2 regions of the Petralouisia sp. genome follow, and region 2 is predicted to be linked to the other one. Evidence: riboswitches for the same ligand, from Rfam matches in the RefSeq annotation. Region 2 holds a riboswitch; the other holds the start of a gene.
What was found. Region 2 has a riboswitch for FMN ahead of ACTO17_RS14915 (ECF transporter S component). Riboswitches for the same ligand answer to the same signal wherever they lie in the genome.

Region 1: linked by a shared signal. The riboswitch ahead of ACTO17_RS19155 (ECF transporter S component) and the one ahead of ACTO17_RS14915 (ECF transporter S component) in region 2 are both predicted to bind FMN.

Annotation. Positions count from the first base shown of each region.
Region 1 is NZ_JBQIOP010000084.1:272-6,818, reverse strand. It holds gene ACTO17_RS19180 (hypothetical protein) at 1-634, opposite strand, end outside; gene ACTO17_RS19175 (SprT-like domain-containing protein) at 992-1,426, opposite strand; gene ACTO17_RS19170 (Rrf2 family transcriptional regulator) at 1,610-2,041, shown strand; gene ACTO17_RS19165 (NAD(P)-dependent oxidoreductase) at 2,269-2,832, shown strand; gene ACTO17_RS19160 (pyridoxamine 5'-phosphate oxidase family protein) at 2,893-3,288, shown strand; FMN riboswitch at 3,300-3,462, shown strand; gene ACTO17_RS19155 (ECF transporter S component) at 3,516-4,142, shown strand; gene ACTO17_RS19150 (pyridoxamine 5'-phosphate oxidase family protein) at 4,146-4,487, shown strand; gene ACTO17_RS19145 (ferredoxin family protein) at 4,488-4,754, shown strand; gene ACTO17_RS19140 (protein-ADP-ribose hydrolase) at 4,757-5,527, shown strand; gene ACTO17_RS19135 (SIR2 family NAD-dependent protein deacylase) at 5,481-6,353, shown strand; partial or broken gene ACTO17_RS19130 (transposase) at 6,491-6,547, shown strand, end outside.
Region 2 is NZ_JBQIOP010000042.1:2,853-25,719, forward strand. It holds gene ACTO17_RS14865 (ribonuclease Z) at 1-552, opposite strand, end outside; gene ACTO17_RS14870 (hypothetical protein) at 580-807, opposite strand; gene rimI (ribosomal protein S18-alanine N-acetyltransferase) at 985-1,425, opposite strand; gene tsaB (tRNA (adenosine(37)-N6)-threonylcarbamoyltransferase complex dimerization subunit type 1 TsaB) at 1,422-2,135, opposite strand; gene tsaE (tRNA (adenosine(37)-N6)-threonylcarbamoyltransferase complex ATPase subunit type 1 TsaE) at 2,132-2,566, opposite strand; gene ACTO17_RS14890 (YcxB family protein) at 2,642-3,151, opposite strand; gene ribH (6,7-dimethyl-8-ribityllumazine synthase) at 3,298-3,762, opposite strand; gene ACTO17_RS14900 (bifunctional 3,4-dihydroxy-2-butanone-4-phosphate synthase/GTP cyclohydrolase II) at 3,794-4,996, opposite strand; gene ribE (riboflavin synthase) at 5,039-5,689, opposite strand; gene ribD (bifunctional diaminohydroxyphosphoribosylaminopyrimidine deaminase/5-amino-6-(5-phosphoribosylamino)uracil reductase RibD) at 5,761-7,005, opposite strand; gene ACTO17_RS14915 (ECF transporter S component) at 7,071-7,733, opposite strand; FMN riboswitch at 7,836-8,006, opposite strand; gene ACTO17_RS14920 (Tex family protein) at 8,073-10,214, opposite strand; gene ACTO17_RS14925 (DUF4190 domain-containing protein) at 10,399-10,770, shown strand; gene ACTO17_RS14930 (hypothetical protein) at 10,872-11,972, shown strand; gene ACTO17_RS14935 (DUF975 family protein) at 12,009-12,773, opposite strand; gene ACTO17_RS14940 (PepSY domain-containing protein) at 12,812-13,543, opposite strand; gene ACTO17_RS14945 (hypothetical protein) at 13,577-14,092, opposite strand; gene ACTO17_RS14950 (DUF2752 domain-containing protein) at 14,257-14,697, shown strand; gene ACTO17_RS14955 (aspartate kinase) at 14,727-15,932, opposite strand; gene ACTO17_RS14960 (cofactor-independent phosphoglycerate mutase) at 15,947-17,149, opposite strand; gene ACTO17_RS14965 (homoserine dehydrogenase) at 17,166-18,368, opposite strand; gene ACTO17_RS14970 (ACT domain-containing protein) at 18,385-18,828, opposite strand; gene ACTO17_RS14975 (TPM domain-containing protein) at 18,931-19,779, opposite strand; gene ACTO17_RS14980 (TFIIB-type zinc ribbon-containing protein) at 19,776-20,888, opposite strand; gene ACTO17_RS14985 (SPFH domain-containing protein) at 20,936-22,246, opposite strand; one part of gene prfB (peptide chain release factor 2) at 22,249-22,867, opposite strand, start outside.

The DNA of each region.
Region 1 (6,547 bases), on a different contig from region 2:
TCTTCTCGCCGCTGAGTTTGCCGTTACGGTCAATGATGTAGCTGTCGATTGCGAAAGCGTATGTGGGGGCTTTCTGATATACCGGAGCCGTTCCGATGAAGTCGCCTACTGCGGTTGCCAGCTCTTTGCGGCGGGGGCCGGTTACATTGTAGCTGATTTCCATGGTGCTGGCTTCCTGATTGGCTTCGGCCTCCTCTGCCGGTTCGGGTTTTTCGGCTGCCTGCTCTGCCGTATCCTCTGCGGTTTCCGGTTCCGCTGTGGCTTCCTCCGGCTCTGCCGCTTTCAGTATCGGAGGTTCTTCCGGGATAATGGCCAGTGCCGTTTCTTCTGGTGCCGGGGTATCGTCTGCTTCTTCCTGCACGGCTTTCTTCTGCGCTTTGGCGGCTGCCTTTTCTGCGCGGGTTACTTTTGCCCTCGGCTCCGGGAATGTCTCCGGAAGTACACCGGATGCGTAATGGATTTCAAAAGTGATCTTGCCGTCCGCAGGTACGTTGAAATGGAAGTCGAGAAGTTCAACCTCTTTGATGCTGTCCGGCAGTTCGATATTCTTGTACCGTTTTACTTCCTTGCTTTCTACCATAAGGCATACTGGAACCGCGTCCCTCAATTTTGCTGTAATTCTTCCTGTCTTCATAATGTTGTCCGCCTTTCTTATTTTGATTTTTTGTATTGGCTTCTTGCCTTGTGAGTGACAGCTTATACATTTTTGGTGTGAAAGCAAGCCTTTTTTCAAAGAAATTTTTCTTTTTCAAAAATATAAAAATGCCAGAACCGGCCAGCCGTAAGGATATTGGCTGGCCGGTTCTATTTGGGTATCATGCCTTTTCAAAAGGTTCTCCGCAGTCTCGCAGGTTACATTGACCTCGCGGGTTGCCCGGATGATGGTGCCGCAGCAGGGGCAAATATATTTGATGCTTCGGTTGATGGATTTTTTGCGCCCGCCTTTGGAGCTTCCGGTTGTCTGCAGGCGACTGGCATGGATGCCGGTATCTCACAGGGCGGATATGATCCATGCTTCGGCTTCCGGAGCCAGGGTCGTAACCGTCCAGCCATATTTGGGATGTTTCTCAATATGCAGGCCGTGGGCCTCGGCAGTGGCTTTGAATTTCATATTGTGGTAATAGCCGTTGTTGCTTACGTCCTGGATATCATGCTGCAGATTATATAGATGGCTCATTTCATAGAGAAGCGTGGCGGCTATTTCTGTAATGGGGCGGTCGAGATATTCGTCGCAAAGGTTGATTTCCCGGTAAAGTTCGTTGTCTGCGTTCCAGATTTCATGGATACTGCACCAGCCGTATGCGCCGCGCCCGCCGTCCGGAGATACGGTAATGGCCGGGCGGGTTAATTTATTGCTGTAAAAGTGCTGATTGAATAGGTCAAACATTTCTTCGGTTTTCTTTACGATTTCGGATATATTAAGCATTTGGTGCCTCCTTAAAATTATGTTTTAATTCTGTGAGTGACAGCTTACGCATTTTTGATGTGAAAGCAACTGTTAAAGGTAGATGCATACAAATTTCTTTGCTGGAATTATATTTTATTGTAATTATTGACATTACAACAAAAAGGGGATAAAATATCAGGAAGGAAAGAGAGGTGTTATTCAATGCAGATTTCAAGCAGATTTACTTTGGCAGTCCATATTTTTGCCTGCATAGATGTATTCAAAGATGATTATAAGGTAACAAGCGATTTTCTGGCAGGAAGCACGAATGTGAATCCGGTGATTGTCCGTAAGATACTGGGGCAATTAAAGGCGGCAGGGCTTGTGGAGGTGGCCAGGGGTTCCGGCGGGGCTTCAATCCCTAAGCCTTTAAGTGAGATTTCTTTTCTTGATATCTACAATGCGGTTGAATGTGTTGAAAACGGAGAATTGTTTCACTTTCACGAGAATCCAAATACAGATTGTCCAGTGGGAAGGAATATCCATGCAGTTTTGGATGATAAGCTGATGCGGGTGCAAAAGGCTATGGAGACCGAGTTGTCTTCCGTCACCCTGGAAGATATCAGGCGGGATACAAAGGGATTAATTGGTTGAAAGAAATTGGAATTTGGGGCTTTGGAGCACTTTTTCAAAGCCTCAAAATTTTTTTTGAAAAATTTTGTTGTAACTATTGATATTACAATAAACCTGTGTTAATGTCTAGTTGTAACAAATGTATTTACAACAAATAAATTACAAAAGGCAGGTATTTATTATGAAGATTGCGGTAGTGTGTGCAAATGGGAAGGCAGGACAGTTGATTACAAAGGAAGCGGTACAACGTGGGCTTGACGTTACGGCAGTTGTACGGGGGGGAAAATAGATCAGTAGCATCCCAGTCCATAAGCAGGGATGTGCTGGATATCACAGCGGAAGACCTGAGAGGCTTTGATGTGGTGGTTGATGCGTTTGGCGCATGGACGGAAGATACACTCCCGCTGCATAGTTCATCCCTGAAAGTTCTGTGTGACGCGCTGTCCGGTACAGATATCCGTTTGTTGGTGGTTGGCGGTGTAGGAAGCCTGTATGTGAATACGGAGCATACGGCCTGCGTTGCCGATGGCCCGGATTTCCCGGATATGTTCAAGCCGCTTGCGGCTGCAATGGCAAAGGCTCTTTCCGAACTTCGGCAGAGAAACGATGTGAAGTGGACTTACATAAGCCCTGCGGGGGATTTCCAGGCGGAAGGTGAGCGCAGCGGCGAGTACATTCTTGGCGGAGAAGAACTGACGCTGAATGAAAAGGGCGAGAGCGTCATCAGCTATGCGGATTATGCCATTGCCATGGTGGATGAGATTATAAAAGGCAGCCATATCCAGGAGCGGATCAGCGTGGTTCGGAAATAGGCCAGGCGTTGTTCAACTGTTACCAAATAAAATTATTATAAAGCATGGAGGTATCTCAAAATGAAAAAAGTAGTGGAATTTTTACAGGCAAACCCGGTTCAGTATCTGGCGACTGTTGGCCGTGACGGCAAGGCAAAGTGCCGCCCGTTCATGTTCTGCTCCCTGCAGGACGGGAAGCTGTGGTTCTGCACCAACAATACGAAGGATGTATATAAGGATATGCAGGCAAACCCGGAGGTTGAGGTGTCTGTTTCTTCCCCTGAGTATGCGTGGATTCGCTTGGCGGGCAAAGCCGTGTTTGAGAATAATATGGCCGTCAAGGAAGGCTGCATGAATAACCCGATTGTCAAAGGGCAGTACCAGACTGCGGACAATCCGATTTTTAAAGTATTCTACCTTGAAGATCCCCATGGTGTGATTGCCGATTTTTCCGGCAATCCCCCGTATGAATTTTAATGCGGGATAAGATATATCTTCGGGGCAGGGTGAAATTCCTGACCGGCAGTATAGTCTGCGACCTGGCGAACGGCTGATACGGTGGAATTCCGTAACCGACGGTTACTGTAAAGGTATGCAGGGAGCCATCCGGCGGATGGTTCCCCGCAACAGTCCGGATGGAAGAAGATATGACAAGGGCTGTTTTGAAAGGGCTCTTAATCCAGATCATATCTCATAGGAGATTTATGAATAAGACAATCATTTTAAAGAGAAAAACAGATATAAAAGTGGATCGCTATCATGCAAGGGCAGTTACCATGACTGCCATGCTTGCGGCAGTTTCGTATATTTTGGCTTTTTTGGAATTTCCTGTCCCGCTGTCCCCGGCATTTGCCCGGATGGAACTGTCGGATTTCCCGGCGCTTATAGGGGCGTTTGCTTTTGGGCCGGTTTCCGGCATCATGATTGGGCTTGTAAAAAATGGGTTGCAGCTGCTATCTACTTCAACGGGAGGTGTTGGGGAGCTGGCAAATTTCCTGATAGGGGCTTCTTATGTGTGGGCGGCGGGCTTTATCTATAGATTTCATGAAACGAAGAAGACGGCATGGGTTTCCTGCATAGCGGGCAGTTCTATTATGGGGATTGCTGCGGCGGCTGCAAATTATTTTATCCTGCTTCCCATGTTCGAGGTATTCATGCCGCTTGACCAGGTGATCGCTTCTTTTAGGGCTTTTATCCCTTTTATCAGGACGAAGCTGGACGTGGTACTGTTTAACGTCCTTCTATTCAATGTACTGAAAGGGCTGGTGATTGGGATTTTTACAATGGTGGTTTATAAAAGGCTTACGCCGGTATTGAAGGGGGTGCATTGAATTATGGAAAGCAAAGTGTATCTGAAAAAACTGGTGGAGGAGTTTCATTCCGCAACAGTGGCTACCATAGGGGCGGACGGCCATCCCCAGACCCGCGTGATTGATATGATGCTCTGGGATGATAGGGGCGTATATTTTTTGACGGCCAAAGGGAAGGAATTTTACAGGCAGATCATGGAGCAGCAGTTTATTGCGGTTTCCGCAACGAAAGGTAAGGCATCTGTCTCCCTGCGGGGGAAAGTGAAAAATATCGGTTCGGAGAGGCCTGATGAGATTTTTGAGAAAAATGTATATATGAAGGAAATTTATCAGGACGATACGTGCGCGGCATTGGAGGTATTCTGAGTGTATGAGGCCAATGGGGAATATTTTGATATCAGCGCCCCATCCCATGTGGTCAGGGACGGCTTTGTAATCGGGGATACAGAGGCAAAGCAGACGGGATATTTTGCAGGCCAGGGCTGTATCGGATGCAAATTGTGTTATTATGTCTGTCCGCAGAAGTGTATCGACATATCGGGTAAACCTGTGGTGATTGACCAGAACCGCTGTCTTCATTGTGGACGGTGCGCGGAAATCTGCCCGAAGCAGGTTATCGAGAAAAGGAGTTAGGAATGGATCAGGGTGAACGGAGGAAGTTTTTGATACGGGAACTGCTGCAGGAAAATGTACAGTACCGGGATGTGGAGATTCCGGCAGGGGAGGAGGAGCAAAGGCAGCTTCTCCGGGGCTTGATGAATGTCCGGCTTCCCGGTCGGATTGGCAGGGAGTTTCTCAAGGTGCAGGATGAATACCTGCAGGCGGAAACGGCTGTGAAAGGGATCACGGAATTGGACGGCTTAAGGCCGGTGGCGGAAGGCATCTACCTCTGGCAGGGGGATATCACCACACTGCGCTGTGACGCGATTGTGAATGCCGCAAACAGCGGCATGACGGGATGTTATGTGCCAAACCACAGATGTATTGATAACTGCATTCATTCTTTCAGCAGGATACAGCTCCGCATGGATTGTGCGGAAATGATGCGGATGCAGGGGCATGAGGAAGAAACGGGGAAGGCTAAAATAACGAAAGCCTATAACCTTCCATGTAGGTATATCCTGCATACGGTGGGGCCGATTATCAGCGGTACTCCCACAAAGACAGACTGTGAACTATTGGCAGGGTGTTACCGTTCCTGCCTGGAGTTGGCGGCGGAAAACGGCCTGGATAGTGTGGCGTTCTGCTGTATCTCTACCGGGGAGTTCCACTTCCCGAATGACAGGGCAGCGCAGATCGCGGTAAGCACGGTTAAGGAATTTATGGCGCAGGAAACAAGTGTAAAGAAGGTGGTTTTTAATGTTTTCAAGGATTTGGACAAAGAGATCTACGGAAGATTACTCTGAGGGGATAGGAAGGCTTGCAGAGGCGGTAAAAGAGGCGGATGCTGTTGTGATAGGCGCAGGTTCCGGTTTATCGACATCGGCGGGGCTTACTTATTCCGGGGAGCGATTTGAAAAGTATTTTGGGGATTTTATAGCGAAATACCATATCTGGGACATGTATTCTGGAGGGTTTTATCCGTACCCTGATCTGGAGGAATACTGGGCATGGTGGAGCAGGCATATTTATTATAACCGCTATGTGGATGCCCTGGAACCGGTCTATCCGAACTTGCATGAGGTGGTTAAGGACAAGGACTATTTTGTGCTGACAACGAATGTAGACCACCAGTTCCAGAAAGCGGGATTTGATAAGAAGTGGCTGTTTTATACCCAGGGGGATTATGGGCTGTGGCAGTGTTCGAAGTCGTGCCATCAGAAGACGTATGATAATGAGGATGTGGTACGGAGGATGATCTCGGAGCAGAAGGATATGAAGATCTCGACGGAGCTGATACCGAAATGTCCCGTCTGCGGTGCGCCTATGACAATGAACCTGCGTTGTGACGGTACTTTTGTGCAGGACGAAGGCTGGTATGCGGCATCAGGGCGGTATGATGATTTTATTCGCCGGCATAAAGAGACGCGTATTTTGTTTTTGGAGCTAGGGGTGGGAGGAAATACCCCGGTTATCATTAAATATCCGTTCTGGCAGATGACGGCGGCGAATCCGAAGGCTGTGTATGCCTGTATCAATTATGGGGAGGCTGTCTGCCCGAAGGATATTGAGGAACAGTCCATATGCCTGAATGGGGATATAGGTGAAGCCATCAGTGATATTCTAAAGTGAACAAGGCATGTAACGGGAGAGGTTTTGGAGATTGAGGTGGAGGATGCTTTGGGGGAGGTGTTGGATAGGTTACAATAAACTGGACAGATTTTTTAAGGTCATATAATAGAAAACCAATAAACAAAGGAGCATCCAATATGACCGAAACAAAACAGAAAAGAAAACCCCGTAAGTACACAGATGAATTTAAGCAG
Region 2 (22,867 bases):
CTTTCCTTCCTGCTGAATGGTTTCCCCTTTTTGCAGCCTGCTCCAGAACTTCATTGGAATGCCCAGATTCTTGGCTTGCTCCACCTGAAATTCGCCGGCTCTGGGGATTTCTATGGTATATCCATAACAGGTAATATTATGGTTGACACGGAATGCGGTGATATGATATCCCTGCTCTTCTAAATGCTCCACCGGCTGCGACAGTTCCACAAAACGGATTTCAAAGGGCAGCTCCGGCGCAATGACCTTCAGCGCATTTACCACCCGTTCTAAGCCTTTCGGCCCTATCATCGTCAGCGGTTTTGTCCGCTCCGCATTGCCCATCGTGAGCAAAAGTCCCGGCAGGCCGCTGATGTGATCGGCATGGTAATGGGTAAAGCATATGGTATCAATGGGCTTTGCGCTCCATCCTTTCTCTTTCATGGCGATCTGCGTGCCCTCGCCGCAGTCAATCAGAAGGCTGCTGCCATTATAGCGGGTCATCAGCGCAGTCAGCCAGCGGTAAGGCAGCGGCATCATTCCTGCCGTTCCCAACAAACATACATCCAACATACTATTTCCTCTCAAATTCTGTCCTGTTTAAACCAGTTCTGTGATTTCTATCGTCCGCACCGGAATCTGAAAACTTTTCACCCATTGATCGTAACAGGCCTCGCAAATGTCAAATTCCTGAATTTCCCCGTCTTTTCCTGAAAAATATCCCCACTCTTTTTCTACATGGAGAAATTCTTCCCTGGGAATTCCGGCGCCCTCCCAAAGAGTTTTTCCACAGCAATTGCAGATAATTTTCCTGTCTTTTGTTTTCATCTCTTGTCCTCCCTGCTTTTCGCTTTTTACAGGCCGTGATGGATATAGCCCGCGTAAGTATGTTTTCCAGTCTAAAACAGACATTTTCTCATATTTTATTATAGCGAAAAGACCCCCGGATTGGAAAGAGGAAATTACAGCCATTCTTCCCGGGCGCATCCGGCAAATGTCTGGCTGTCATTCCAGAACCATAATCATACCGTCCTCTCTGGGCAGTTCGTATAAATTCTTTCGGATTCCGCAGTTTTTGAATCCTAATTTTTCGTATAAATGAATGGCGTTCTCATTAGAAACGCGCACCTCTAAAATAATCCGAACCATTCCCCGGCTGCGGGCCTGCTTCAACAGATAAGTCAGCATTCTGCGGCCGATTCCCTGATTCTGGCAACGGGGCGCTACAGCCACATTGGTAATTTCCCCTTCTCCTCCGGCATAACAGTACATTCCGCAGTACCCAGCGATCTCATGGCCGGTTCGGGCTGTGACAAACAATGTATCCTGATGGAAGGTCTCTAAAAATGCCTGTTCAGACCAGGGGCATGAAAAAAGCTGCTGCTCCAGTTCAGCAACTGCGGGAATGTCCCCAACCTCCAGTTCTCCAAATTCTAATTCCGTCATTTTTCCTCCTGCCGCTCTTTTGCCTGACGCTCCCGTTCTGCCTGGGATAAACGCAGATAATCCGGGCTGTGGGCCGCTGCAGGCTGCGTCTTTCCTTCCCGGTAATACCTGCAGGCCAAAGTTGCCACGGAAGCTGCGCGCTGTTTGTTCAGATGGGCCGGGGCAAAGGAATATGGCACCTGGCAGTTTTCTTCCAGATACGGCCGAAATACCGGCACGCCGTCTCCCAAAAACACAACCGGACGGCTCCGGCGATTGATTTCCTCCACAATTTCATCAATTCCCACAGCGCACTGGGATTTCAGCGTCTCCATACGGTCTGCTGTAAATTCATATAATCCGGTGTAGGTCTGGTTTCTTCTGGCGTCCATCAAAGGACATACCATATCCCTGCAGCCCCAGAGGTTATAGGCAAGACCGTCTACGGTTGGAATCTGAATCAGGGGTTTCTGCAGAGCAAGGCCCAGACCCTTGGCAGTGGCGGAACCGATTCGAAGCCCTGTAAATGAGCCCGGACCGCCTGCAACAGCGATTGCATCTATGGAATCCAAATCCAGATCGATCATTTTGGCAATTGCATCTAACATGGGAAGTAATGTCTGAGAGTGAGTTTTCTTATAATTTACGGTATATTCTGCCAACAGATTGTCTTTCTCCACAACAGCCACACCGGCCACCAGGCCGGAGCTGTCCAGTCCTAATATTTTCATTTTGTTACCTCTCTTACCGTAATTCTGCGATAGTCAAATCCCTGTTCCAAATCTTTTTCTATCCGGATTTCCCGATAGTGGTTTGGAAGGATTTCTTCAATCAGATTGGCCCACTCAATCATAGTGATTCCCTGTCCGTAAAAATAATCTTCATATCCGATTTCTTCCATTTCTTCCACATCGCCGATCCGGTAAACATCAAAATGATAGAAGGGCATTCTTCCTTCTTCATAAACCTGCACAATGGTAAATGTGGGACTGCTGATTGGCTCTTCGATTCCGAGCCCTCTGGCTATGCCCTGGGTCAGTACGGTTTTGCCGACGCCAAGGTCTCCGATTAAGGTATATAATTCTCCTGGTTTGGCCTGTTCTCCTATTTTTTGTCCCAGTTGAAAAGTCTCTTCCGGGGAAAATGTTTCTGTATTCAGCATGTTCTAACCTCTATTTCCTTCTGCTTTTCGTACTGCATGAAACAATTTGTATTTCGGTACGCAGAAAATATCCCCTTAAATGTGAAAGGGATTCAGCTTCAGGCGGTAGCCTTCCAAATGATTGACGGCAAGGCCCACTACCTCCTCATATTTTCCTCCAACGGCTTCCCGGGGAATCACATAGGCATTGACACGGTTACTGTAGATGAGCAGGCTGTTTCTGGTAGATACCATCTTATAAATCTGCTTCCATTCCAGTTCCGCGGTTTCTTCTCCCTGGGATACATGGATTCCTGCGTCGTCAATTTTATAGTGAAGGGCCTGTTTCAAAATCTCGGAGTTTCTGATCTGCTGTTTGGAACGCAGATTGAGGCTTACCGGCACATAAACCAGAAATACCACGCCGAATACCAGATACAGCAGCGTATACATCATCTCTACTTTTCCGAAGGTGATCACTGCCATAATCAGTACCCAGACGCCCACGAGGGTTGCCACAATGCCCTGAAAACCGTGATAGGCATGGTAAAGGTTAAACTGGTACATGTCCTTCTCTGTGATGGTTGTATCAAATTCTACTGACATTTTGTATGCTCCTTTTCTTTGCTTTCGTCATATTATACTATGTTCGGATAAGCAGTACAAGTATCATTTTACAGAGGAAAGAGAATGCCGTCAACAGATTGAAGCTGCCGTAAAACAAAATTTCACAACAGCTCCTTCTTTTTCCTCTATTTCATATTCTGAATCAGATTCACCATCTCAATTGCCGTACATGCCGCGTCATAACCTTTATTTCCGGCTTTGGTTCCGGCCCGTTCAATGGCCTGCTCAATATTATCGGTGGTGACCACGCCGAAAATCACAGGAATTTCTGTCTTTAACCCTACGGCTGCCACGCCCTTGCTGACTTCTGCGCATACATAATCGTAATGGGTGGTGGCGCCTTTGATAACAGCTCCCAGACAGATAACCGCGTCATAATTGCCGGTTTCCGCCATCTTCTGTGCGGTCAGGGGAATCTCAAAGGCTCCCGGCACCCATGCCAGAGTAATATCATCGTCTCTGACGCCATGGCGGATCAGGGCGTCCTGGGCGCCGCCTATCAGCTTGGACACAATAAATTCATTGAACCTGGAAGCCACAATTCCGACTTTTGTTCCGTTTGCAACTACGTTTCCTTCTAATACTCGCATAACTTTCTCCTCTTTTCTATGTTTAAATCTGTTAGTAATTGGTCATATGCTGCATTTTGCTCTGTTTGGTTTTCAGATAAAATACGTCTGTGTGCTTGGCCGGCATCTGGATCGGCACCCGCTCTTCGATGGAAATGCCGTAGCCGGAAAGTCCGGTGATTTTCTTGGGATTGTTGGTAAGCAGACGAAGTTTTTCGGCGCCTAAATCATGGAGAATCTGGGCTCCGATTCCGTAATCCCGCAGATCCGGCGCAAAGCCCAGTTCCACGTTGGCTTCCACGGTGTCAAGGCCCCTTTCCTGCAGTTCATAGGCTTTCAGCTTGTTGATCAAGCCGATTCCGCGGCCTTCCTGGCGCATATACAGAAGAATTCCCCGGCCTTCTTCTGCAATGGCTTTCATGGCTGCGTCCAGCTGTTCTCCGCAGTCGCAGCGGCCGGAGCCGAACACATCTCCGGTAAGGCATTCGGAATGAACCCGGCACAGCACCGGCGTTCCGTCTGCAACATCTCCCATTACCAGAGCCACATGGTGTTCTCCATTTAATTTGTTTACATAGCCGTAGATTTCAAATTCTCCGTATTTTGTGGGAAGTTTGGCATGGGCCTCCTGACGGACCAGACTGTCAATCTCCATCCGGTAACGTACCAGATCCGCAATGGTAATAACCGTCATCTGGAACTTTTCTGCCAGCTCCAACAGTTCTGTGGTACGCATCATGGTTCCGTCTTCCCGCATAATCTCACAGCAAAGTCCGCTGGGCTTTAATCCGGCCAGAATTGCCAAATCCACCGTTGCCTCTGTGTGGCCGGTGCGTTTTAAAACGCCTCCTTCTCTGGATTCCAGCGGAAACATATGGCCCGGCCTGCGGAAATCCTCTGGCTTTGCATCGTCTTTTACGGCTGCCAAAGCTGTTTCGGAACGCTCAAAGGCGGAAATTCCTGTGTCTGTATTTATGCCGTCAATGGATACGGTAAATGCCGTCTGATGGTTGTCCGTATTCTGCTCCACCATCTGTTTCAAACCAAGCTTCTGACATAATTCTCTGCTCATGGGCATACAGATTAAGCCTTTTCCATGGGTTGCCATGAAATTAATATTTTCCGGCGTGGCAAATTCCGTAGCGCAGATAAAGTCTCCTTCGTTTTCTCTGTCCGGGTCATCAATGACCATAATGATTTTTCCCTGTCTGATATCTTCAATTGCCTGTGGAATAGAATCCATTTTCTTGCTCATTTCATTTCTTCCTTTCTGAATTTCTTAATGCGGCAGCCTTTTTTATAAAAATCCGTGTTCCATCAAAAAACCTTCTGTAAGGTGTGATTCCTTCTCCTCCGGCCTCGGCCCTGTGAGAAGTTTTTCCACATATTTTCCAATAACATCGCATTCGATATTGATAACGCTTCCGGACCGTTTTTCCGGCAGCGCCGTTTCCTGGCGGGTATGGGGAATCACGGATACCTGAAAATCCTCTGCCGTCACTTTTGCCACGGTCAGGCTGATGCCGTCTAAAGCGACGGAGCCTTTTTCTACAATGCAGCGAAGCAGCTTTGGTTCTGCGGCAATGGTGTACCAGACTGCATTTTCTTCCTGCCGGATTCCTGTAATGGTTCCTGTGCCGTCAATATGGCCGGATACGATGTGGCCGCCGAATCTTCCGTCTGCCGCCATGGCCCGCTCCAGATTCACGGTTCCGGGAATTTTCAGCTCTGACAGGCTGCTGCGGCGCATGGTTTCTGCCATTACATCTGCTGTAAATCCATCTTTTGCAAGGGAAGTTACCGTAAGGCAGATTCCGTTGACGGCAATGCTGTCACCGATTTTCGTTCCCTCCAAAACCTTGCTGCAGCGGATTTTTATTCTGGCGGAAAGGGTTTCTTTCTTAACCTCCCAGAGTTCCCCTGTTTCTTCTATGATTCCGGTAAACAAATCTTCCTCCCATCTGCACAGAATTTTTCCTGATTTCCGAAAAAACTGTGCTGTTTTATTTGAACATTTTCTTATGCATCAAAGCATACTCTGCCCGTCATGCATAAGTCCTCCCCATATCTGGCCACCTCCACATCCTTCAGCCTGACTGCCTCCTTCATCCGGGAAATGCCGGCGCCCTCAACGGGGGATTTGGCTTTCGCCCCAGCCACCAGCTTGGGGGCGATAAAGGCATAGACGCGCTGCACCAGATTCTCTTTCAGGGCGGAAGCATTGAGCGTTCCGCCGCCTTCTAACAAAATGCTGTCGATGCCCCGTTCTCCCAGCTGCCGCATCAAATGGGAAAGATTCAGTTCTCCAGTTTCTGCTGCGGGAACCTCCAGAAGCATCACGCCGTTGTGCTCCAAAAGCTGTTTCTTTTCTTCTAATATTTTGCTTTCTCCCAACCATTCTCCGCTGTCCCATACCGGGTTTCCAGAGGTCTGTCCGCACCTGTATTCTTCATCTCCCCGGCTTCTCCAGATAAGGGCTCTGTCCGGGCTCCAGGCTACAATGGTTTCTATCTCAGAGGCTGTCTTTACAATCTGGCTGTCCAAAGGAATCCGCAGTCTGGAATCACAGATAATCCGTACCGGGTTCCGGCCGCCCTCCATCCTGCAATTCAGCATAGGGTCGTCCGCAAGGACCGTTCCGATCCCAGCCATAATTCCCCGGTAACGGTTCCGCAGACATTGAACATAATTTCTGGACGCTTCTCCTGTTATCCATTTGGAATCTCCTGTTTCACAGGCAATTTTTCCGTCCAGAGTCATGGCATATTTCATTGCCAGAAAAGGCATAGACGTCTCCATATAATGGAAAAACACTTCATTCAGTTCTCTGCATTCCTGCTCTAAAATGCCGGTTTCCACTGTAATTCCATGTTCCTGCAATATCCTGACGCCTTTTCCTGCCACTTTTGGATTGGAATCCAGACAGCCCACATAGACCTTCTTTATCTTCTTTTCGATTATAATTTCTGTACAGGGCGGCGTCTTTCCGTAATGACAGCAGGGCTCCAGAGTCACGTACAGCTCTGCCCCTTCCGCATCCTCTGTGCAGTTTAACAAAGCGTTGCGCTCTGCGTGAAAACCGCCGTATTGCTCATGGTAACCTGCGGCAATGACAGTTCCATGCTTCACCGCTACGCAGCCCACCATGGGATTGGGAGACACCGTTCCCTCCCCTTTGCGGGCAAGCTGCAATGCCTGGCGCATGTAGTCTTCCGGTGTCTGATTTTGACGTTTATAATTTTCTGATTCCTGATTCTGCTGCATATTTTTTCTCCTGAAATCCTTGCTGCTGTGCTATCGGAAGTATAGACAAATGAAACTGGCAGTTATTAATTATTCGATGTACTCGTATTCTTCTGCACCCTTCTGGCGTCTCTGTAATTTCCTTTCAGGAAAGGAGACAGGGGTTTATAGACCAACACGGTAATCACTACGCTGAACACCCCCTTTACAAAGGTAAAAGGCGTGTTGAACAGAATCAGGCACTGCAACATATTTTTCATGCCCGGAACTATCATCTGATAAGCAGCCAATATGGTTTCCTCCGGCATAAAGTTATAATATACGGGATATACGATAAAATAGTTGGAGAAAATACTGAAAAACGCCATCAGTACGGCTCCGGCCAAAGCGCCTGCAACAGCGCTTTTTCTGCCCTTCCATTTCTGATAAATCAGACCTGCCGGAACCACAAACACGGCCCCCAGAACAAAGTTGGACAGTTCCCCCACTCCTCCGGTGGTGGTCATAAACAGATGAAGCAGATTCTTAATCAGGCAAATCATTGCCCCGCTGACCGGCCCCATGGCAAAGGCCCCGATCAATGCCGGAAGCTCTGACAAATCCATCTTGATAAAGGCCGGCATAATGGGAACGGAAAATTCCAGAAACATTAAAAGAAATGCAATGGCTGACAGCATAGCTGTCATGGTCATTTTCCAGATATCCCTCTGGCCGCCTTGTTTTCCTGCTGCTGTGTTCCTTGTACTCATGATAAAACACTCCTTTATTTTCATATTTTCGTGTCTTCAGAATTATAAAAATGCCCTGAATCCAGAGATCCAGGGCATATAAAATACGCACATTAATAAAAACGCTTTCTTCTCCCATCCAGACTGTACTGTCGGTTTTGGATTCTCACCAAATCATGCCATGCGGCTCACGGACTTGCCCTCTTGGGGTATCACCGTCGGTCGGGAATTCCTTTCTCCAGAATTCTGTAAATATCATTCTGCGGGAAAAGTCACCCTGCCCTGAAGAACACTATTTAATTTATGGTTCTATTCTACTCCTGCCTGTTTCATCTGTCAACAGGCATATTTTTCAAAATGTCAGATTTTCATGGTGAGCTGAATCCGCTTTTTCTGCAAATCCACGCTCATCACTTTCACCTCCACAATATCCCCTACGCTGACCGCCTCCAGCGGGTGCTTGATATAGCGCTCCGTCATCTGGGAAATATGTACCAGTCCGTCCTGATGGACGCCGATATCCACAAAAGCCCCAAAATCAATCACATTACGCACAGTTCCTTTTAAAATCATGCCCGGAGTCAGGTCTTTCATTTCCAGTACATCGCTGCGCAGAATGGGCTTGGGCATGTCGTCCCTGGGATCTCTTGCCGGTTTTTCCAGTTCCTTAACAATATCCTGAAGCGTCATTTCCCCGATTTCCAGCTCCGCTGCCAGTTTCTTATAATTAGATATCTTCTTGGAGATCCTTGCCAGTCTGCCCTCACGGATATCTTCCGGCTGATAACCCAGTTTGTCCAACAGCTTCAGGGTTGCATCATAGCTTTCCGGATGGACGCTGGTGCCGTCCAGGGGATTTTTCCCGTCGGAGATCCGCATAAATCCTGCGCACTGTTCATATGCCTTTGGCCCCAGCTTTGCCACCTTCAAAAGCTGGGCGCGGGTGAGAAATCTGCCGTTTTCTTCCCGGTATGTTACGATATTTTTGGCAATGACTTTTGTAATGCCGGAAATATACTCTAACAGGGAGGCGGAAGCCGTGTTCAGATCCACGCCTACCTTGTTCACACAGTCCTCCACAACGCCGCCTAAAGCGTCGCTTAATTTCTTCTGATTCATGTCATGCTGATACTGTCCCACCCCGATGGATTTGGGATCGATTTTCACCAGTTCCGCCAACGGGTCCTGCAGCCGCCTTGCAATGGAAGCCGCGCTTCTCTGCCCCACGTCAAAATTGGGAAATTCTTCTGTAGCCAGTTTGCTTGCAGAATACACAGAGGCCCCTGCTTCGTTTACAATGACATACTGAACGGGCGCAGGAATTTCTTTCAGCAAATCAACAATGATCATCTCTGATTCCCGGGAAGCTGTTCCGTTTCCCACGGAAATCAGGGAAATTCCATATTTCTGAATCAGTTTTTTCAAAACCGCCTTAGATTCCTCCACTTTATTCTGAGGAGCCGTGGGGTAAATGACTGTGGTGTCAAGCACTTTTCCGGTGGAATCCACCACGGCCAGTTTGCATCCGGTACGGAAAGCGGGGTCCCAGCCCAGCACCACTTTTCCGGCAATGGGCGGCTGCATCAGAAGCTGTTCTAAATTTTTGCCGAATACCCGAATGGCGCCGTCCTGGGCCCGTTCGGTCAGCTCATTTCGGATTTCCCGCTCAATGGCCGGTGCAATCAGACGTTTATAGCTGTCCTCTGCCGCAGCTTTTAAGGCCAAAGATGTATTGGGATTGTCTCTGGTAATGGTTTTCTTTTCCAGGTATTGTAAAATCTGTTCTGTGGGGGCTTCCACTTTCACGGTAAGAATTTTTTCCGCCTCTCCCCGGTTCAGGGCCAGAATCCTGTGTCCCGCCAGTTTTGCCAGTCCTTCTTCAAAATCATAGTACATTTCATATACGGACTCTGCTTCCGGAGCTTTTGCCGCAGAAGTGATTTTTCCGACACGCATGGTCAAATCCCGGATGTATTTCCGATAATCCGCTTCGTCTGAAATATTTTCCGCCAGAATATCCATGGCTCCCGCAATGGCTTCCCCGGGTGTATCCACGCCTTTCTCTGAATCCACAAAGGCTTCCGCTTCTGCCTCCAGGGATTTCTCTGTCATCTGCAGCAAAATAATATTTGCCAGAGGCTCTAATCCTTTTTCCTTGGCAATGGTGGCTCTGGTCCGCCGTTTGGGCCGGTAGGGACGGTACAAATCTTCCACTGCCACCAGAGTTTCTGCAGAAAGTATCTGCTGTTTCAGTTCCTCTGTCAATTTGCCCTGCTCTCCAATGGAGGACAATACCTGCTCTTTTTTCTCTTCTAAATTCCGCAGATAGGTCAGCCGCTCATAGAGATTCCGCAGAACTTCATCGTTCAATGCTCCAGTGGCTTCCTTCCGGTATCTGGAAATAAAGGGGATTGTATTTCCCTCGTCAATCAGCTTTACTGCAGCCTCTGCCTGCTGTTTTTGAATGCTCAGTTCTTCTGCTAATTTTACAATAATATCCATTGAGTAATCTCCTTATCTCATTTCTCTTTTTTCAAACACGCTCCAGGCTATGGAAAAGTTTATCTCATATTCTGAAAAAAATCAAGAACTCTGCAGGCAGCCGGCAAAATTCTTTTTATTGTATTTTTTCAGTACACATGCTACAATAAAACACAGTAAAAAAAGAATAGCAAGGAGGTTTTTTATGGATTACGAATCAAATAAATCTTATATAGAAATGCGCTCTGCCGGCATGTCTGTGGCCGCAATGGTTATGGGTATTCTCGGCCTTGTTATGAGCTGCTGCGTATATCCGGCCATTATCTTCGGCTCCCTGGCAATTATTTTTGCCCTGCTGTCCCGGGGCGGGGAAATGCACACCAACGGATATGCCAAGGCCGGACTGGTTCTGGGCATAATTGCCATTATCTGCGGCATTCTCTTTCTGATTTATTCTTTCCTTACAATCCTGACACAGTTCGGAGGATTGGAGGGCTATCTGAATTATATTGAGGAGTTAATGCAGGAATTGGGATATCCCGATTCTTCCAGCTCTTATGACTTTGATATGCTGTAATTTTATTTCTGTTTCCGAATTATTACTGTAACTTTTTGGGAATATCAGCTTTCGCCTGCTGTCTGAAACTGATATTCCTGTTTGGAAAGGAGGAAGCTGCAATGTACAATCCTCAAAAGCTTATGGAAGAATATCAGGAGTTTGAGCCGGGAGAAGCCAGGTTGTCTGCAATCCGCCAGGCAATTCAGGAAGCAGATCTGGCAAACGACTATAGTTATATGATGTTTTTCCGCTATGATTATGCCTGTTCCTGCGATGACAATTATCTGCTGTATCTGTATGTGATTTTTCCGGAGATTCTGGAGTTCTTTGAATCCCATCCCGAGATTCAAATGCCTGCCTTCTGTTCCTGCACCGCAGCGGAAGCCGTCAATCACATTTTTTCACGGGTGCTGGACTGTGCAGATTTCTTTTATCAGATCTCTGTCTCAGATATGGAACAATACCTTAAAAAATATAAATCTTTCTGCCTGACCCACGGCTATTCCCTTTTCGTCTATCATATGGCCTCTGCAAGATTGTACCGGGCAGCAGGGGACAAAGAAAAAGCCATGCACAGCCTTCATGAATTCCGGCTTATGAACCGCTCCCATCATTTGCGGGATGCGGAAACTGTGGCATTTGAAGGGGAGATGGCCTGTTGGTACGGCGATCTTGACAATTTGCTGAAAGCCGGAAAACTGTTGGAAACCAGGTACTATGATGAATATTCCCTTATTTTTCAGTACGGAAGGCTTGTATATCATTATGCCGTACGGCTTCATGATACGAAACACGCGGAGCCTTATTTCAAAAAAATGGAACGCATCCGTAAAAAACAACGGATGCATTCCTGCTATTTCGCTGATTCTATTGTTTACCTGGTGCTGACTGACCTGCAGGCCGCCTGGAGTTTTTTTAAGGAGGAAGCCCCTTATCAGTCTTTGACTTACACGCCTCTTGATAAAATGGAGTTCTGCACCGGCGCTGAGATTATGATGCGGGCCCTTTTAAAACTGGGCAAGAAAAATGTCCGGCTCCGCCTACCTTCTAAACTGCCCTATTATCAGCCGGACGGCTGCTACCGCATTGAGGCTCTGGCAGAATACTACGGCACAGAAGCACGGGATATTTCCAGAAAATTTGATCTCCGCAATGGAAATAACAACTCTATCAAAGAATATCAGTTATTTCTGAATGCAGTGAAGCACTGTATCCTCTGAGATTTGAAATCTGACAGGCAGAGCCTCACTTCTCCATCAGTATTGGCTCTCGGGAAGCGGAACATCAGGCTCCGCTTTCTGCACCCTGTCTAATTCTCCTGTCACATCCAGATAAAAGCTAATCACAGTCTGGTTCATATAGGGTGAAATCCAGAGCGTACCGATTCCGCAGGAAAGTATGCCCAAAATACTCCATCCAATATAACTGAGATAAATGTACAGCAAACGTCCCTTATTTCCATCCATCAGCCGGGAGCTTTCCCGAAATGCCTCTATCGCCCCCATCTGGGAATGATCCACCAGCAACAAAAATGCCAGTTCATATCGGAATGCCAACAGCAGGCCCACTGCCAGTCCCGCTATATAAAGCACTGCTGCAATCCCGGACGCCAGGAACGCGTTCTGCATAACCGCCACTGACCAACATACGCTTGCCGGCAGAAAGCAGAGCAACTCCATTCCTATCAGCATCAAAACACCAAGGATATAACGTTCCGGCCTTCTGGCAAATTCTCCGAACATCATACCAATCCCGGTATCCTGATTTCTAGCAAACCCAAGCTGCATTCTGCTGATTCCGCACTGCATAATCACGGACACAATACTGACAATCATTGTTGCCGCCATATATGCCAAAAACTGCACTATCCCTCCTCTGCTGATAAAAAACAGCACATAAAAAGGAATTAATACTGCAAACATCATCAGGCCAAGCAGAAGCGTTGCCCCGATGATCAGCCCCCAGTGTCCTGTCAGCTTCTCCCTTGCCAGTCTCTTTAATTCTGCCGATGTACGATTCATTTCTTACACTCCATATCTAACATAAATATTGTCTCTGCCTAATCGTAAATGCTGTCCTGATCCCGTTCTAAGATCTGACCTGTCTTAGCATGAATCTTAAATTCATACTCCCAGGCGTCTTTCACCAGTTCCACTTCATAAACCGGCACTCCGTCGTCGTTATCAAACTCTGCTTTGACAACAGTCGCTCCCGGAACTTCCGCAAGGGCAATCTGCTTCGCTTTTTCCACTCCTATATAGCCGCTGTGGCCTGGTTTTGTTTTCAGGTTTAACTTCCACTGATAGCCGATTAATTTGCCGGTGCGGGCATGGTACTCTAATTCGTACTTTTTGCTTCCTTTCTGCATCTTAACCTTATATTCTTCAATTCCATCGTCAAATTTCAGCCGAATGCTGATGATCTGCCCGCCTTTTACCTTTTTCTTTGCCAGTCTTTTGCATTTGCTTTTGCTGATGATTTTCTTGGAACTGGGCTTTACCCGCAGTTCTTCCATATCATATTCTATCAGCTTTCCATCGGAAGCCCGGTAGGTCAGATCATATTCTTTGGTTCCTTTCATCAGTTTTACTTCATAGACCAGATTACCTTTTTCGTAATCTCTGTCTATCTCTATAATGACCGCGCCTTTTACCTCTTTCTTTGCCAGTCTTTTCACCTGACTGTCACTGGTGATTTTCTTAGCGTAAGCAGTGTTTGGAACGGCCAGAATCCCAATCAATGCCAGACAGCATATCATAACAATCTTCGCTGATAATTTTCGTTTTTCCATAAGTCATTCCTCCTGAACTTTCATTTGACAATTTTATGCTGCATAATTAATATTTTTCCCTTTGGCTTCTTCTGCTCCAAGGGTTTTTTTACTCTGCTCATAAGGATCAGCCGGGTATTTGATTCTGGTGGAGGTGGTTCCGCCGGACACATAGGTTTTTCCGCATTCCGGGCAGACAGATGTGTGAATGCTGACTGATGCGGAAACTACTTTGCCGTCCTCCTGGGCCGCCTTGTTATAGGCATTGGACACATGTTCCCCCTCGTGAGCCCGCACTGCGCTGCCCGCCGCTTCCGGAGAGATATGGGCTGCCGATTTAAACGACACATTCTCATTGGAACCATCCTGATATTTGCGCTTTGCACAGGTCTGGCAGCGTTCCTTATCCTTGGATATCTCTTTCACTGAACCGTCTTTGCTTTCCCGGACTCCCGGGGTTTTCTCCTGGTTCTGGTTTCCCTGACGGACCCGTTCCTCTGCATTTCCGTACATTCCGGTATAATTCCCATAATTGCTGTAGCTGTTTCCTCCGCCGATTGCTCCTACCATCACAGACACCTCGCTTTTCTGATATATTTTATTCCATCTCTTCTATACACATAATCACTATATCATATTTTTTTCATTTTGACAAACAGTAAAAAAGAGATTATACTGCATTACAGGTAAAATAAATGTCACTCTGTTATAACATATATCGTAAGGATCGTGCTATGAGACAACAAGAAAAAGAAGAAACTGCTCTGTTTTATACGGGATGGGCATTGCTGGCCGCTGCAGGCGTCTTACTGCTTCTGCTGCGTCTGTTTCCCGTTCCCTTCCAAAAACTGCTGCTTCCCTGCGCCGTGCAGACCCTCCTTGGCATCTACTGCCCCGGCTGCGGCGGAACAAGGGCTGTCTCAGCCCTTTTGAGAGGAGATTTTCTAACCTCTTTTCTTTGTCATCCCCTGGTGCTGTACACTGCTTTCACGGGAGGCTGGTTTCTGATCAGCCAGACCATAGAGCGGCTGACCAGGCACAAATTAAAAATCGGAATGAAATACAAGGACGGCTATGTGTGGGCCGCCCTCATAATTGTCGCTGTGAACTTTATCATAAAAAATGCGCTGCTGCTTTTTTGGCATATTGATTTGCTGAAAGGAATTCAGCTGTAATGCCTTCCAGAGCATTTTTCAAACACACTCTAATCCTCAATAAACTGGTCGTGCACCGCCCGCATTGCCTTATCCACATCTTCTTCATTGATCAGGACGGTAATGCGGATTTCTGAGGTGGCTATCATGCGGATATTAATGCCTACGTTATACAAAGCCTCAAACATTCTGGATGCAACGCCGGGATTGGACTGCATGCCGGCGCCTACAATGGATACTTTTGCCACTTTGTCATTCACTTCAATTTCTCTTGCCGTAATCCGGTTTTTATGCTCCTTTAAAACAGCAACCGTCTCTTCGGCATCCTCTCTGGCTACCGTAAAAGAAATATCTTTTGTTCCTTCTCCTCCGATGGACTGGAGAATGATATCCACATTGATATTATTTTTAGCCAGTAAATCAAAGATTTTAAAAGCAATTCCCGGTACGTCCTTTACCCCCAGCACTGCGATTCTGGCTGTATTTTTATCTACTGCAACTCCGCTGACAAGCATACTCTCCATGTCTGTCTCCTCCTTTACGATGGTTCCCTGGGCATTGTTCAAGCTGGAACGGACTACCAGCTGAACACCATATTTCTTTGCCATTTCCACAGAGCGGTTGTGAAGGACCTTTGCGCCCAGCGTCGCCAATTCTAACATTTCATCATAGGTAATCTGTGAAATCTTCTTGGCATTGGGCACAATTCTGGGATCGGCAGTGTAAACGCCCTCCACATCCGTGTAAATCTCACAGGCGTCTGCGTGGAGCACTGCTGCAAGCGCCACCGCTGTGGTATCTGAGCCGCCCCGGCCCAGCGTGGTAAGATCGTCATATTTATTCACACCCTGAAATCCTGTGACAATGACAATCCTGCGGTTCTCCAGTTCATGGCGGATGCGCTGGGTGTCAATTTTCTTAAACCGGGCATTGCCGTACCGGGAGGAAGTCTGCATCATCACCTGAAACGCATTCAGGGAAATGGACGGCACGCCCAACGCTCCCATTGCCATGGACATCAAAGCCGCAGAAGTCTGCTCTCCGGTGGCCAGAAGCATATCCATCTCCCGTTTTGAAGGATTGGGGGAGATATCTCTTGCCAGCTCCAGCAAACCATCCGTGGTTTTACCCATGGCGGACAATACCACCACCACATCATTTCCCTTCTGATATTCCTCAATGCAGCGTTTTGCCACATTGTAAATCCGTTCTTTATCTGCTACGGAGCTGCCTCCGAATTTTTTTACGATTAACATAATGTTCTCCTGAACTATTTTTGAATGAGATAATCGATCATTTCACAGCCTTTTGCAATATGATGGCTGCTTTCTGCCGCTTCTTTTTCATTGTATTTCCATGTATGTTCCTGAATTCTGCTGCTGTCATATAAAAGATAAGGCACATCGTCTCCGGTATGAGTGCGGATACAGATGGGCGTGGGATGATCCGGCATAATCAGCATCCGGAACGCTTCTTCCGCCTCTTCCAATCCCTGTTTGATGGGCCCAATCACCCGCTCATCCAAAAACTGGATGGCCTGCACTTTTTTCTCAATGCTGCCCTGATGCCCCATTTCATCCGGCGCTTCCACATGCACATACACGAAATCACAGTTTTCTCTGGTCAGGGCTTCCACGGCAGCCTTGGCCTTGCCCTCATAATTGGTGTGAAGCCCGCCGGTTGCGCCCGGAACGGAAATATTTTTCATGGATGCGCCTACGGCGATTCCCTTTAATAAATCCACGGCTGACACCATGGCGCCTTTCAGTCCTGTTTTTTCTTCAAAAGAGGACAGGGACGGCCTGGTGCCGGCTCCCCAGAACCAACAGGAATTGGCCGGCCGAAGCCCCTGCTTCTTCCGCTCCAGATTGATGGGATGGCTGACCAGAATCTCATAGCTTTTCTTCATCATTTCCCGCAGAATATCATCCTTTGGCAAATGCTGGCCAACGGTCTGTCCCAGTACGTCGTGGGGCTGAACCAGGTTTATCACAGAGCCTTTTTCCCAAATGAGAAGATGGCGGTAACTGGTGCCTGTGTAAAAATGATAATTTTCTGTCTCCAGCTCCTTTTTCACCGCCTCCAGCAGCACTGCTGCATCCTCTGTGGATATTTCATCGGAGCTGTGATCCAGAATCTTCCTGTCCTCGTAATGTTCCTCTTCCTCCGACAGCGTGACCAGATTACAGCGCAGAGATACGTCGTCTTTTTTCATATCCACGCCGATGCTTAAAGCCTCCAGGGGAGAACGGCCGGAGTAATAAATTTTCGGATCATACCCCAGTACAGACAGATTAGCCGTATCGCTTCCCGGCGACATTCCATCGGGAATGGTGTGCACCGTTCCAATCTCTCCCGCCGCCGCAAGCTGATCCATAACAGGCGTTTTGGCATATTCCAAGGGTGTCATTCCCTGTAACTCTTCCAGAGGACGGTCTGCCATTCCATCCCCAAGCACAATCACATATTTCATAATCTCCCTCTCTATTCTAAACTACGCGGATTCTCTGTAAAATGTTCTTAAGTCCCCGGGCTTTCTCTTCATATTCTTCTTCCGTCATAACTTCTGTCAAAAATCCCTGCTCGCCGGCCATTCCTTCTGCCTCTATCCATTCCACCGGGCCAAACTGTTTCTCCACCGCCTCTTTCGGTTCCTGGGTTCTCACAAAAAACCGGCTCTCTGCTTTCTTATAGTCAACCAAATCCATTTTCCGGGAGCTCCAGGAGATCAGAATATTTTTGTTCCGATGTTTGGCGATATCCACAATGTCTGCCACTACTGCGCTGGCTGTGGGAAGCTTTCCTGCGCCGCTTCCGTAAAACATGGCGTCTCCCAGTACATTTCCATGGACAAAAATAGCATTAAACACGTCGTTGACATTGTAAAGAGGATGTTCTTTCGACAAAAGAAACGGAGCAACCATCGCGCAGTATCCTTCCGGCGTCTTTCTGCTGGTTGCCAGAAGCTTGATAACCCTGCCCATGGCTTTGGCATAACGGATGTCTGCGGCTGTGATTCTGGTAATGCCTTCGGTATAAATCTCTTCAAAATCCACCTGCTGTCCGCATACCAGGGAAGTGAGAATTGCAATCTTCCTGCATGCGTCATAGCCCTCAATGTCCGCAGTGGGATCTGCCTCCGCGTATCCTCTGGACTGGGCGTCTTTTAACACATCCTCAAATTCCAGTCCTTCAAAGGACATTTTGCTGAGCATATAGTTGGTAGTTCCGTTTAAAATTCCTGTAATTTCTTCAATTTCATCTGCAGTCAGGGAAGAATTCAGCGGACGGATAATGGGAATCCCGCCGCCCACGCTTGCTTCAAACAGGAAATTAATGTTCTGTTCCCTGGCAATGGCAATCAGTTCTGCGCCGTGTTTTGCCACCAATGCTTTATTGGAGGTGGTCACGCTTTTCCCTGCCAGCAACGCCTGTTTTACAAAGGTATAGGCCGGCTCCACGCCGCCCATGGCTTCCACCACCACCTGCACCTCCGGGTCTTTGGCAATGATATTATAGTCATGCACTACTTTTGCTTCCATGGGATCTCCCGGAAAATCCCTCAGATCCAGAATATATTTTACTTCAATTTCCTCTCCTGCGCGTCTGGCAATGCTCTCCTGATTGGTCTGCAGAACCTCCACTACGCCGGAGCCTATGGTTCCGTATCCTAAAATTGCAATCTTTATCATAACTTCCTCCATTCTGTCACTCTCTGGCCAATATTTTTAAATAATGAATCCCTTCCTGCTGCTCAATGTTTTCCACCATCTGGGACACATTTTTCGTATCCGGCAGCACGTCCACGCTCAGGGTCAAAGATGCGACCCCGTTTACCGGAATACTCTGATGGATGGTAAGGATATTTGCGTGAAAATCCGCCACAATCCCCAACACCCGGGACAGCAGCCCCGGTTCATCATCCATCTGAATCACCATGGTAATTGTCTTGCCTCTGGCATTATCATGGAATGGAAAAATATCATCCTTATACTTGTAAAAAGAGCTGCGGCTGATGCCCACCATGTCTGTGGCTTCCTGCACCGATTCCGCCCGCTCTGATTCCAGAAGTTTCTTTGCCTCCACCACTTTCAGCAAAACTTCCGGAACAGCTTTTTTCTTCAAAACAAAATATTTTGTCTTTTCTTCCATGTTCTCCTCCGGTTCGCTGCTGTGCTTTTTGTATGTCTACAGAATACATCTGTACTCACAGGGAAGATATTAGCATATTTATTTTTGAAATGCAACCTCTTTTTAAAATTTTCTGCTGCCGCCGCTGCTGCTGCGTCCGCCGGCCCCTTTGTGCACGGTACTTTTCCCGCCGCTGCCGGAGCCGGAGCTTTCCCGCTGGATATGTCTGTGGGTGACAAACTGGTTGACAAAATGATCTTCTTTTTTCTCAAGACGGACGCTTCCGTTTTTCTCAATGGGGTATTGATAACTGCCGGATTTGAAGCGGTATGCGCCGATAATCCCGCCTGCAGTAATTCCGCCTGCTGCAAGGGCCGCAATCCCCGCAATCAGAATCTCCAGTCTGCTGATGCCCCGGTGTGCCTGCCGATAACTGGTTACTTTGCCGGTATCTTCCTCCTGAAGATAATTTTGTTCTGGATTTTCTTCCAAAACGGCACGGCTGACCTCCTTCAGCATGGCTGTTAAGGCGTTTCCATACTGTTCCCGGCTTACATCGTCATATCCCGCGTCCAAAACCCGCTCTGTCCTGTCATCGGTGATGTAAAACTGTCCTTCTCCGAACGCCCGGATTACAATTTCCCGGTTATCCATATCAATTCCGCAGATAATCCCGTTATCTGAGACGGTATGCTCATCAAAAAAAGTTTCTGCATATGCCGTGGCATCCAGGCCCCCGGCATCCCCGGCGGTATAGGCCATCATATCCCATCCGGTGGTCTTTTCCAGCCCGGCAAGCTGCTGGGTAATCTCTTCCGATTCTTCCTGTGTCAAAAGACCGGCATCGTCAAAAAGCTGGACATTCGTTTCCGGCAGCTGTTGTTTTTCCTGGGCCTGCAGGGAGAGTTCAGGGTTCAGCAGGCAGCATAACAGCAGCAATAAAAGCCATAATTTATGTATTTTATTCCTCATATCAGAAAACCTCCCACCAGTCCAAGAACAAATACGATCAGGGACACAAGCCCGCTGACGGTCCACACCTTTTTATAATCTACCGGAAGTTCTCCGCATACTTTCCCGTTCTGCCCGTTCATGGAATAGTAATACATTTTGCCGTCCCTGCCCTGATAGGTGACAGTCCACACCGGAAGCATTACATAATCCCAATGCTCCCTGCTGCAGTTCAGGCGGCAGTTTTTCACTGATACGGAATGGTAGCCTTTCACCGTTTCCCGAAGAAGCTGCTTTCCGTATGCTTCTGCTTCCCCCTTCACGCCGTTTTCCAGTTCTGCCCGTTCCATATCCCGTTTTTCTGCTAAAAATCCGGATAAATAACTCATCTGAAACTCCTGGATATGGCTCACATCATAGGGCAGAATCCCCTGGGCCAGTGTTCCGTTTGCTTTCTTTAAGGCATTTCTGGTAATATCCTCTAAATGGATTTCGCCTTCCCGCTCCACCCGGTAAACTTTGGTTTCCGTATATTCCGTATCGCCGCTGCGCCATACCCGCACATTCCTGCCTTCCGCCTGCAGCGCTCCTTCCAGATCCATATCTGCCATCCAGTAAGGAAAATACACACCGGAAATTTTCTCAATCTGGCTCTTATGAAAAAACGCCCTGGGCACAAATTTCTTATGATGGACATAATCCAGAAATTTTTCCACCGCCTGTTTCCGGTCGATGGCAAAGGGTATGATTTTATCCGGCAGAAATTCTCCCGACACCCTTCCCGATAAAATCACCGGATTATGGCAATAATAACAGAAGGATGCGGCTGTGGTTTCCTCTGTGACAATTTCCGCGCCGCAGCTTGGACAGTGATAGATACTGCCTGCTTCCTCCCGGGGAGCATGGACGTTCTCCTGATTTTCTCCCATCGGATCATGGGGGTTTGCCTGATTCTCCTCTTGCAATGCATGGTTGTTTTCTTGATTTTCCCCTTCTGCTTTTGGCTGCAGCCGGTTGATTTCTTCCTGAGAAAACGCAGAAGCACAGTATTCGCACTTGTACTTCTGCGTTCTTGGATGAAATACCAGTTCGCCGTCACAGTTCGGACATTTGTAGCTGACAACTGCCATTTATCTTCTCCTTATTCTGATAAAAACTAACATTCACGATATGGAAATTATTGTCCTGCCATTCCGGCCGGTTTTCCACACTCCGAGCAGAACTTGCCTTCATTAACCGCACCGCAGGCACAAGTCCATGTTCCGGCCGGCGCAGGCTTCTGTGCACCGCATTCGGAGCAAAATCTGCCGGTATTCACATGGCCGCAGCTGCAGGTCCAGGCTCCGGTCTGCTTCGGCTGAGGCTTTCCGCATTCCGAGCAGAATTTACCGCTGTTTTGCGCACCGCACTCACAGGTCCAGGCTGCCGGCCCACTGCCTGTATGCTGATTCGGATGAAGCTGTGCAGCATTGGGATTCTGCTGCATATTGGAATTCTGCATCTGCATTTGCTGCAGATTGGCTGCGGAGGCTGCAGACATGGCGCTGCCGCCGGCCTGCATCCCCAGACCCATTCCCATAAATCCCGCCATGGCACCGTTGGCATTGGAGCCTGCCGCTTCCATTCCTCTTGCCACATGGCCCTGCATATAGCCTTCCCGTACGGAAGGATCGCTGAGCATTGCGCCTTCGTTGCGCATATTGATCAGCTCTGTGGATTTCTCATCGTAAGAGACGCTGGCAATTCCTACTGCCTGAACCTCCATGCCCCGCATCCGGTTCCAGTCATCATCCAGGGTATCTGCCATGTATCTGCCAAGCTCCCGGCTTTTGGACGCCACATGGGAAATACGGATTCCGTCTGCGGACATCTGATTAATGGCAGACTGGAGAGCTTCTAAGAATTCGGAAAGATACTGTTCGTTGATATCTTCAATTTCCACCTGTCCGGCGTTTCTGGGAATCACTTCCTCATAAAACCGGATGGGATCAGTGATTTTAATGGAATACGTTCCGTGGGCCCTTAAAAACAGCTCCGCATTGTAAAAGTTATCAAAGTAATTGACCGGATTCCTGGTTCCGAATTTAATCCCTTTAATCTCCTGTAAATTGATATAAAACACGTTCTGTCTGGCAGGAGTCTGCCCGCCGAATTTGATCCGGCTGAAAGATTCCTTCACGGTATCTTTTAACTGTCCGTTGAACAGGGAGGGCAGAGAAGAATTGTCTACTTTATAATATCCCGGCTCTGCCGTATAATCCACTACCTTGCCGCCGTCCACCAACATCATAAACTGGTTGTCGTATACATGAATGACCGAACCGTTGCTGACAGTGTCTTCCGTTCCCTTCCGATTCTGCCCTTTTCTGGTCTTTACCCCTCTGGTAAAAACAGTCCGTTCTCCCATGTCATCCGGCTCATAGACTTCCAACCACTGGTCTGCCAGGCTGCCGGATACCGCCTGCGCCGCCGCTCTGATAATTCCCATTTTTAATCCTCCTGCGTTTTTCCAAGGCTTTTCCACTTCAGATAAGCATTGATAAACAAATCCAGTTTCCCGTCCATGACGCTGTCTACATTTCCGGTTTCCGCATTGGTGCGGTGATCTTTTACCATGGTATAGGGCTGCATAACGTAAGACCGTATCTGATTGCCCCATCCAATTTCCGTCACTTCTCCCCGGATATCTGCTGCCTTTTTCTCATTCTCCTCCTGCTTCAGGAGATACAATTTGGCCTTTAACATCTGCATGGCCTTGTCTTTGTTCATGTGCTGCGAACGTTCATTCTGACACTGCACCACAATTCCCGTAGGCAGATGGGTAATGCGGATCGCAGAGGACGTCTTGTTGATATGCTGACCGCCGGCTCCGCTGGAACGGTAGGTGTCAATCCTCAGCTCGTCATCCTTAATTTCAATGTCCAAATCTTTCTCAATATCCGGCATCACGTCACAGGAGGCAAAGGAGGTCTGCCGCTTGCCTGCCGCATTAAAGGGAGAAATCCGCACCAGACGGTGGACGCCTTTTTCTGATTTCAGATAACCATAGGCATTCTCTCCCCGCACTTCAAAGGTAATAGATTTAATGCCTGCTTCTTCTCCGTCCAGA